One region of the Mucilaginibacter koreensis genome, then DNA from elsewhere that is predicted to be linked to it. Evidence: riboswitches for the same ligand, from Rfam matches in the RefSeq annotation. Region 1 holds a riboswitch; the other holds the start of a gene.
What was found. A riboswitch is a leader RNA that binds a small molecule or an ion and turns the genes downstream of it on or off. The one in region 1 is predicted to bind cobalamin.

Region 1 (4,429 bases):
TTAGAAGCAGGTGAAAAGGTGAGAGCTTACGTACACTTTAAAGGCCGTGCCATTGTGTACAAAGAGCAGGGCGAAATTTTGTTGCTTAAGTTTGCTCAGGCCCTCGAAGAAGTAGGTAAAGTAGAGCAGTTACCAAAGCTTGAAGGTAAGCGGATGTTTTTAACTGTAGCGCCTAAAGCAGCGAAGAAGTAGATTTGACTAAAGACAAAATGCAGGGCGGTTAAAATCCTGCATTCCATTTAAATAAATAACAGTTATGCCAAAAATGAAAACCAATTCCAGTGCCAAAAAGCGCTTTAAGCTTACTGGAACCGGTAAAATTGCCAGAAAAAACGCATACAAAAGCCACATCTTAACCAAGATGTCAACTAAACGTAAGCGTGCCTTAGGTCAGACCAGCTTAGTATCTGATGCTGACATGGGTAACGTAAAACGTATGCTTTGTATCGGTAAGTAATTCAACAAAATTTTTAACCAGGTATTAGAGTACAAAAGACCAGCACTTAAGCAGGCACTCACTACCAAAAACAAGAAAAAATGCCACGTTCAGTAAACGCAGTAGCGTCGAGAAGACGCAGAAAAAAAATCATGGACCTTGCAAAAGGTTACTATGGTTCACGTAGCAAGGTTTACACCATTGCAAAAAACACAGTAGAAAAAGGTTTACAGTATGCTTACCGCGACCGTAAAACCAAGAAAAGAGAGTTCCGCGCCCTGTGGATTCAGCGTATTAACGCTGGTGCACGCCAGTTAGGCATCTCTTATTCTCAACTGATGGGTAAGTTAGCCGCTAAAGAAATTGGTTTAAACCGTAAGGTATTAGCTGATTTAGCGATGAACAACCCTGAAGCTTTCAAAGCTGTTGTTGATGCAGTAAAGTAATTGCATAACTTATTTTTAACAGAAAAGCCGCTTGTTTAAGCGGCTTTTCTATTTTTTATACTGTATGTTATAATACGTGGTGATCGCTATTGTCAGTTACTGTGCTGCTATCACTAAACTGGTAAGGGTTTTCACCAATATCCATGTATTGCTTAAAGTTTCGTACATCATCGTCAACCATCTTTTTAAATACTGGGCTGAGGGCAGATGCTACACCTAAACCTACGCCGCCTGCAGGTGGTTGGTAAGATATGACTACGTCAATAATAGTTCCGTTTCCATCTTCGGCATCTTTAAAACGTACTTTACCGGCATTGTCAATCGTTGAGCCTTCAACCGAACTCCAGCCAATCATTTCATTAGGTTCATCCTTCACAATTTCAGCATCCCAGCTTACTTTGGCTACATTGGTAGGTAATTTCAGTACCCAGTGTGAGCGTTTCTCGTCAATCACTTCTACACTTTCCAGGTGCTTCATAAATAAAGGCAGATTATCCAGCTTTCTCCAAAATTGGTAAACTTCTTCCCGCGGTTTATTCACAGTGAATGATGAACGGATGTTAACGTTAACCGGGTCAGTGTTTACTTTACCTAAACGGGTATATAGTTCACAGTGGCCGGTAATGCCCCGGTTTAAGAGGTAGCCGCCTGCACCTAACTTTAATATGCTGCTAAATGGGCTTTTAAAAATATGGGTTAATCCTGAAAGCGCCAGTTTGGCTCCTGCTGCAATTGATACATAACGCTCGGGCCATTCTAAATTAATAGGGCCACTTTCGGTAGCTTCGGTATCTAATGCTAATGTGTTTCTAATTGCTAAATCTGCCATAGTGTTTGTTTTTAATAGGTAACTCATAAACACCCGGCAAAAGCAGTAGTTTTGTTTATCGTAAATTATTTAACTATATGGTTAATAAAAAATTTAACGATAATAAATACTATTATAAATGATAGTTTATAATTATCACCACGCTGCACTTGTATTTATAAAACCTTGTTGTACTTTTGCGCTCGCATTTGGTTCCTGATCTGCGGATCAGGATTAAAAGGGAATCCGGTGTAAATCCGGAGCTGTCGCGCAGCTGTAAGTTCCATTATGCTGATGCCCATTCTTTCGCCACTGATGTGTAACAAACAACCATCGGGAAGGCCGGGCATAAGCGGAACGAGCCAGAAGACCTGCCATGATGTATGATACAGTTCACAGCTTTCGCGGTATAGAGCTTTGGATATGAACGACCCATCTGATCAGTGTGTTTTCATTTCTGATGATTTTTGCTTTGGCGTGTACTGTAATGGCTTACAGTGTAAATAATGGCTACAGGTAAAGTGAATCAAACTCATATATTCAAGTGTTCTCCAAAGGGCCTGCTTACCTGCTTGTGCCTTGCTTTAGCTGTTGCTGCCAACGCACAAACAGACACAAGTAAAACCTTAAAGCCGGTAGTGGTTTCCACTTCTTCCATTCCTAAAGCCCCATCACTGTTACCGGTTCAGCAGGTTAAAAGCGAAGAATTTAAACAATACAGCGCTTACAATGTGGCCGATGCCATACGTAACTTCACCGGTGTAACGATTAAAGATTACGGCGGCATAGGTGGTTTAAAAACCATCTCAGTGCGCAGCCTGGGTGCCGAGCACACGGCATTGCTTTATGATGGCGTTCAGATTAACGATGCACAGAACGGGCAAATTGACCTGAGCAAGTTTAACCTAGAGAATATCAGTCAAATCAGCCTGTATAACAGTCAGCCACCACAATTATGCCAGCCGGCACGTGCTTTTGCAGCAGCCAGCGTATTATCAATTAAGCCTGTGTATCCGCATTTCTCGGCAAATAAGCCTTATCAACTTACAGCCGGCTTCAAAACCGGTTCATTCGGTTTAGTCAATCCTTATTTGCAATGGCAACAAAAATTGAGCAAGGATTGGGCCTTAGCCATAAATAGTAACTTTCAGTATGCCAATGGCCGGTATAAGTTCAAAACAACCGGAACAGGTGAAGACACCTTAGCTACCCGCTATAATACCGGAATAAAATCTATTCAAACCGATGCAGCACTTTATCGTATCAAAAATGATAGCAATACGCTGGTCATCAGGGTAAATGAAACTGCACAGAGCCAGGGTTTACCCAGCTACTACATCCCTTATGCAGCTACTGGGTCGCAGCATCTGTGGACTAATGATCTCTTTGGGCAGGTTTCGTATAACCGCCAGTGGCAAAGCAGTTTACACTTGTTGTTGAATACAAAGCTGAGCCGCAGCTACCTTCATTATCTCGATCCTGATTTTTTGAATGATATTCACCGTTTAGAGCAGTTTTATACACAGCGTGAAGTGTATCAGTCGGTTGCGCTGTCATATCAACTTTTTACCGGTTTCGAACTCGGTTATTCAACCGATTTTAGTTACGCCGATTTAAAAGCCAATAGTTATAACTATGCCCGCCCAGAGCGCTTTACTTTGCTGAATGTTATATCAGGAAAATTCAGTGCAGGCAAGTGGGTACTACAGGGAAATGTGCTCAACACTTATGTGAATGATAATGTGCAGCAGGGTAAAGCTCTACCAGCACGCTCTATTTACACGCCAGCCCTTGAAGTTGCATTTAAACCCTTTGGACAACCGAACTTTTTAATCAGGGCGTTTTATAAGAACATTTTCAGAAATCCAACCTTTAACGATTTGTATTACTCTGAAATTGGGCAGCGCAATTTAAAACCGGAGTTTGCGAAACAATATGATATAGGGGCGGAGTACATCAAAGCAGTATCAGGCGGTATACTTGATTTTGTTTCAACATCAGCAGATGTATATTATTTGAACGTAAAAGATAAAATCATCGCCATTCCCACACAAAACGCTTTTATCTGGTCCATTATAAATTACGGAAAAGTTGAAACCAAAGGTTTGAACGCAAGTGTTAAGGCGCAAACTAAAGAAATTGGAAGATTTAAATATAGCTTCTCAGTCAATTATACCTTCCAGCAGGCATTAAACACTACCGATGCCGGCGGCGGCACCTATAATAATCAGATTCCGTATACGCCCGAGCATGTGGTGAATTTAAATGCCGGGGTTATCTTTCAGCGCCTGAGCCTATATTATAACCAAATTATTTCATCACATCGTTACTACCTGAATGAGAATATAAATGATTATAAATTGCCTGGTTATACTATAAGCGATATTTCATTAAATTATAATACCCACCTGAGCACGAAGCCTTGTTACATAGGGATCGAAGTAAATAATCTGTTTAATAAGCAATACCAAGTGATACGCAGTTTTCCAATGCCAGGCACTTCCGTGCGTTTTGTATTTCAAATTACTATTTAATTCATATAACCCATTAAAAATGAAACATTTCAACAAAAAGTATTTAATCATTCTGCTAAGTGCTTTGAGCGTACTGGCTTCTTGTAAAAAAGACAAGAATAATCCCGAATCAGTTAAAACTGCAGCAGAACGGAAAGGACTCTATGTGCTGAACCAAGGTAACTTTGGTTCCTCTAACAGCACATTAACCTATTATAATTATGGC
Region 2 (4,429 bases), 1.6 Mb from region 1:
TAAATAAGAAGCCGTTGAGCTGCTCACCAAAGTATTCCACCATATCATTACGTTCGAACTCGCCATGCACCAGTACATCCAATCCGATCTCTTCCTGCCAGCGAATCGCTTCGATGGTCGCCTGCTCCAAGGCGCGATCATATTGCTGGGTGGTCAATTCCCCTTTTTTGTACCGGGCTCTCAGCTGGCGAATATCAGCCGTTTGCGGGAAGGAACCGATGGTAGTTGTCGGAAATGCGGGAAGTTGAAGCCGCGCTTGTTGTACCTGCTGGCGCGCCGGGAAAGCACTTAAGCGACTGGCCTGAGTTGCATCAATTCCGGCTACCCTGGCTTTGACTTCAGCACGGTGCACCTGTTCGGAAATGCTGCGGCTTTCGATCGCCTGCTGATTCGCTTGCAGCAGGGTGGTATTCCCTTCGGCTAGCTCAGCCAATTCAGATATTTCGGATAGCTTTTGCCGGGCGAATGCCATCCAGCTTTTCAGCTGGTCGTCGAGTTCAGTTTCCAGTTCCAGGTCAAACGGTGTATGCAGCAGTGAACAGGAAGGTGCAATCATAATACGGTCAGTTCCTCTGCGGTCCACCGCCTGTTGAATGAGGGGTAATGACCGGGCATAATCGTTTTTCCATATGTTGCGGCCATCCACCACCCCCAGTGAAAGTTGCAAGTGCTCAGGCATCAGTTTCAGCACTTCATCTAATTGTTCCGGTGCCCGCACTAAATCCAGATGCAGTGCTGTCACCGGCAAACTCACCGCGAGTGCGGTATGATCCAGCAAACCTTCAAAGTAAGTGGCCAGCATCAGTTTTACGCCACTCACCCGGTTGGCGATAGCGCGGTAAGCATAAGTAAAGGCGTCTTTCTCTGCTTTGGATAAGTCAAGTGAGAGGAACGGTTCGTCCAGTTGAATCCATTCTGCGCCCAAGGATCTGAGTTTATTGATAATCGCGACATACACGGGAACCAATTTCACAATCAAGTCAATCCGGTGAAAGCCGGCTTCTTTTTCTTTACCCAGCAGCAAATAGCTCACCGGACCAATCAACACGGGCTTTGCTTTGTTGCCGACCTGTTGTCTGGCGGCATGATACTCAGCGAATATCTTTTCAGAAAAGAGACGAAACTCCTGATCAGCCGTAAACTCCGGAACGATGTAGTGATAGTTCGTGTCGAACCATTTGGTCATCTCCATCGCGGTGATATCCAAGCCATCTTGCTGATAGCCGCGCGCCATGGCGAAGTACAGGTCGATTTCCTGATTGGAGGGCACCTGACTAAGCACAGGTGAGTACCGTTTGGGGATAGCGCCCAGAAGCAGGCTCATGTCCAGTACCTGGTCATAATAACTGAAATCATTGCAGGGAATCAGGTCAATCCCCGCATCCAGCTGGATTTGCCAATTTTCTTCTTTGAGCTGGCGGGTGACCTGATTGAGTTCCTTCAGCTCTAAGGTTCCTGACCAATACTGCTCGCTGGCCTTTTTCAGTTGTCGGTGGCTGCCCATTCTGGGATAGCCGAGGTTGTTTTTTAGCATACGCATAAAACTTGTGGGTTAAACATTAATGAAAGATTAATGCTCCTTACGTTTTTGGTATGCCTTCGGGAAATGGGTGTAGAAATAAACAATAGAAGTCCATTACTGCCGGGCGCAACTCAGCCCTGCTGCTATAGCTATCCTGTTTGTCCATTGACTACTGCTTCAATCGCGAAAGCATCGGTCTTAAAACAGCAGAGGCAAGTCTCCTGGCTTGTAACATGATGAACCGTCCTTCTCATTTGCCTGGCAAACAATGGATTTTCTTTACGTGGTCATCACTGGAAATGTTACTTACAGTTGCGCGACAGCCCGTGATTTGCACACGGTTCCTTATTAATTCCCCTCGACGGGGAAACCTTTGCTGCTGGAAGATTTCTTCTGGTAAAGAACGTCAGTGGCAAAGGTAAGTGATTTCCAGGACTAAACTCCCAGCATTCCTGGCTCTTTATTGCGCTGTTGTTTCAGAAACTGGACTGGCCGTCCTATGGCCATTGGGCTCATGTACAGAATTTCACCAACATCCTCTTGCAGATAGCATTTAAGAAGCAGGCCTTGACACCTCGGGAAAGTGACAAGTGAATAGCCGCGGTTATGAGGTAAAACGCGATATCCCTGACAGCCTAAAATTTGCAGGCAGATCGTGGCGGACTGCAGTGATGCCCGAGTTTTTATGCGTCCATCAGTACAGCGATGAATAGCAATAGTTTTCATTAATTGAAACATACGTTTGAATCAAGGGTTCTATCCACACACATCCCTCAAATCAAAATCTGCAAATTTTATGAAAAAAGAAACGGGTACGGAACCCAAGTTCACGACCAAAACCTCCCCCAAGGCGGAACCGGCTTTACAGGAACTGTTCCTGGACGGCATCATGGATATCTATTGGGCAGAAAACCACCTGGCCCAAAACCTGCCGAAGATGATTGAGGCGGCCACATCTGCAAAACTCAAGAAAGCCATTAGTGATCACCTGGCAGAAACCCAGGGACAAATCAGCCGGCTGGAACAAGTGTTTGAATTATTGGGCGAAAAAGTGCTCGCCAAGAAATGTGATGCCATGGAAGGGCTGGTCAAAGAAGGCCAAGGCATCGTGGAAAGTACCGAATCGGGTACCGCCACCCGTGACGTGGGCATCATTCTCGCTTCTCAAAAGATCGAACATTATGAGATAGCCACTTATGGTGGGTTAACACAATTGGCTAAAACATTGGGACACGACGATGTGGCGGAACTGCTTTATCAAAACCTGACAGAGGAAAAGGCAGCCGATCAATTACTGACGGAGGTAGCCGAAGGTGATATCAATTACAAAGCTTCCGAAGAAGCCTAACCCCAAAGATTCATTTCAACATGACAACTAAAAAAGTTACGGAAAAAGGTGTGGATGCGACCGGCGATACCAAAAATTTAGATAAAGGCGCGCAGCCGGCCAATCTCAAAACAGAGAACCTGGCGCCCCATACGGCAGACGCGACAGGCGAATTCATGACCACCAACACCGGTCTGAAGATAAACGATGATCAAAACTCACTGAAGGCAGGTGATCGTGGCCCTACTCTGCTGGAAGATTTTATTCTGCGTGAAAAAATTACGCACTTTGATCATGAACGGATTCCTGAACGCGTGGTCCACGCACGCGGCTCGGGCGCGCATGGCGTGTTTAAAGTATATGAATCTTTGGCTCCCATCACTAAAGCGCTGTTCCTGAACGATACAGCAACAGAAACACCGGTTTTTGTTCGCTTCTCTACCGTAGCCGGCTCCAAAGGTTCCACTGACCTGGCCCGTGATGTGCGTGGCTTCGCGGTCCGGTTTTATACCCAGGAAGGCAACTTCGATCTGGTCGGCAACAATATGCCGGTCTTCTTCATTCAGGATGCGATCAAGTTCCCCGACCTGATTCATGCGGTGAAGCCGGAACCGGATAACGAGATCCCGCAGGCTGCTTCGGCGCATGATACGTTTTGGGATTTTATTTCCCTGACACCGGAATCGGCCCATATGATCATGTGGGTGATGAGCGACCGCGCTTTACCTCGCAGTTACCGCATGATGGAAGGGTTCGGCGTGCACACCTTCCGCCTGGTGAACGCGGAAGGCGTAGCCTGCTTTGTGAAGTTTCACTGGAAACCTCTATTAGGCGTACACGCTGTCGCCTGGGACGAGGCGCAGAACATATCGGGCAAAGACCCGGACTTTCACCGCAGGGATCTGTGGGATGCCATTGACAGCGGTAACTTCCCGGAATGGGAATTAGGCGTGCAGATTGTACCGGAAGAAGATGAGTTCAAATACGAGTTTGACCTGCTGGATTCCACGAAAATTATTCCTGAAGAGTTAGTGCCGGTACAACGCGTTGGAAAAATGACATTGAACCGCAACCCTGACAACTTCTTTGCCGAAACCGAACAGGTTGCCTATCACCTGGGCCATATCGTACCAGGCATCGACTTTTCGAATGATCCGCTGTTACAGGGCCGTTTATTTTCCTATACCGACACGCAGCTCACCCGGCTGGGTGGCCCTAATTTCCAGGAGATCCCGATCAATCGTCCCGTGGTACCGATCCATAATAACCAACGTGACGGCCACATGCGCCAAACGATCAATAAAGGCAAAACCAGCTATAGTCCGAATGCCATAGGCAACAACGATCCGCGACAGGCCAAAGCAGCCGATGGTGGTTTTGTGACCTACCCGGAACGGATATCGGCCAGTAAGGTGAGAGCCCGGAGCAAAAGCTTTTTTGATCATTTCAGCCAGGCGCGGCTATTCCTGAACAGCCAATCTGACCCAGAGAAAAATCACCTGACCGATGCACTATGTTTCGAGTTGGGCAAAGTGAAAGTGGTGGCCATTCGCGAACGAATGCTGGTCTTTCTGGCCCAG

Region 2: it holds a riboswitch for cobalamin, as region 1 does, so the genes downstream of both, metE (5-methyltetrahydropteroyltriglutamate--homocysteine S-methyltransferase) here and ACYVNW_RS04450 (TonB-dependent receptor plug domain-containing protein) in region 1, are expected to answer to the same signal.

The regions. Positions count from the first base shown of each region.
Region 1 is NZ_BAAGQS010000001.1:1,010,232-1,014,660, forward strand. Features, by position in the region: gene infC (translation initiation factor IF-3) at 1-192, shown strand, start outside; gene rpmI (50S ribosomal protein L35) at 257-457, shown strand; gene rplT (50S ribosomal protein L20) at 538-882, shown strand; gene ACYVNW_RS04445 (SRPBCC family protein) at 950-1,711, opposite strand; cobalamin riboswitch at 1,884-2,084, shown strand; gene ACYVNW_RS04450 (TonB-dependent receptor plug domain-containing protein) at 2,197-4,224, shown strand; gene ACYVNW_RS04455 (DUF5074 domain-containing protein) at 4,244-4,429, shown strand, end outside.
Region 2 is NZ_BAAGQS010000001.1:2,602,104-2,606,532, forward strand. Features, by position in the region: gene metE (5-methyltetrahydropteroyltriglutamate--homocysteine S-methyltransferase) at 1-1,534, opposite strand, end outside; cobalamin riboswitch at 1,717-1,912, opposite strand; gene ACYVNW_RS11905 (YciE/YciF ferroxidase family protein) at 2,319-2,870, shown strand; gene ACYVNW_RS11910 (catalase) at 2,891-4,429, shown strand, end outside.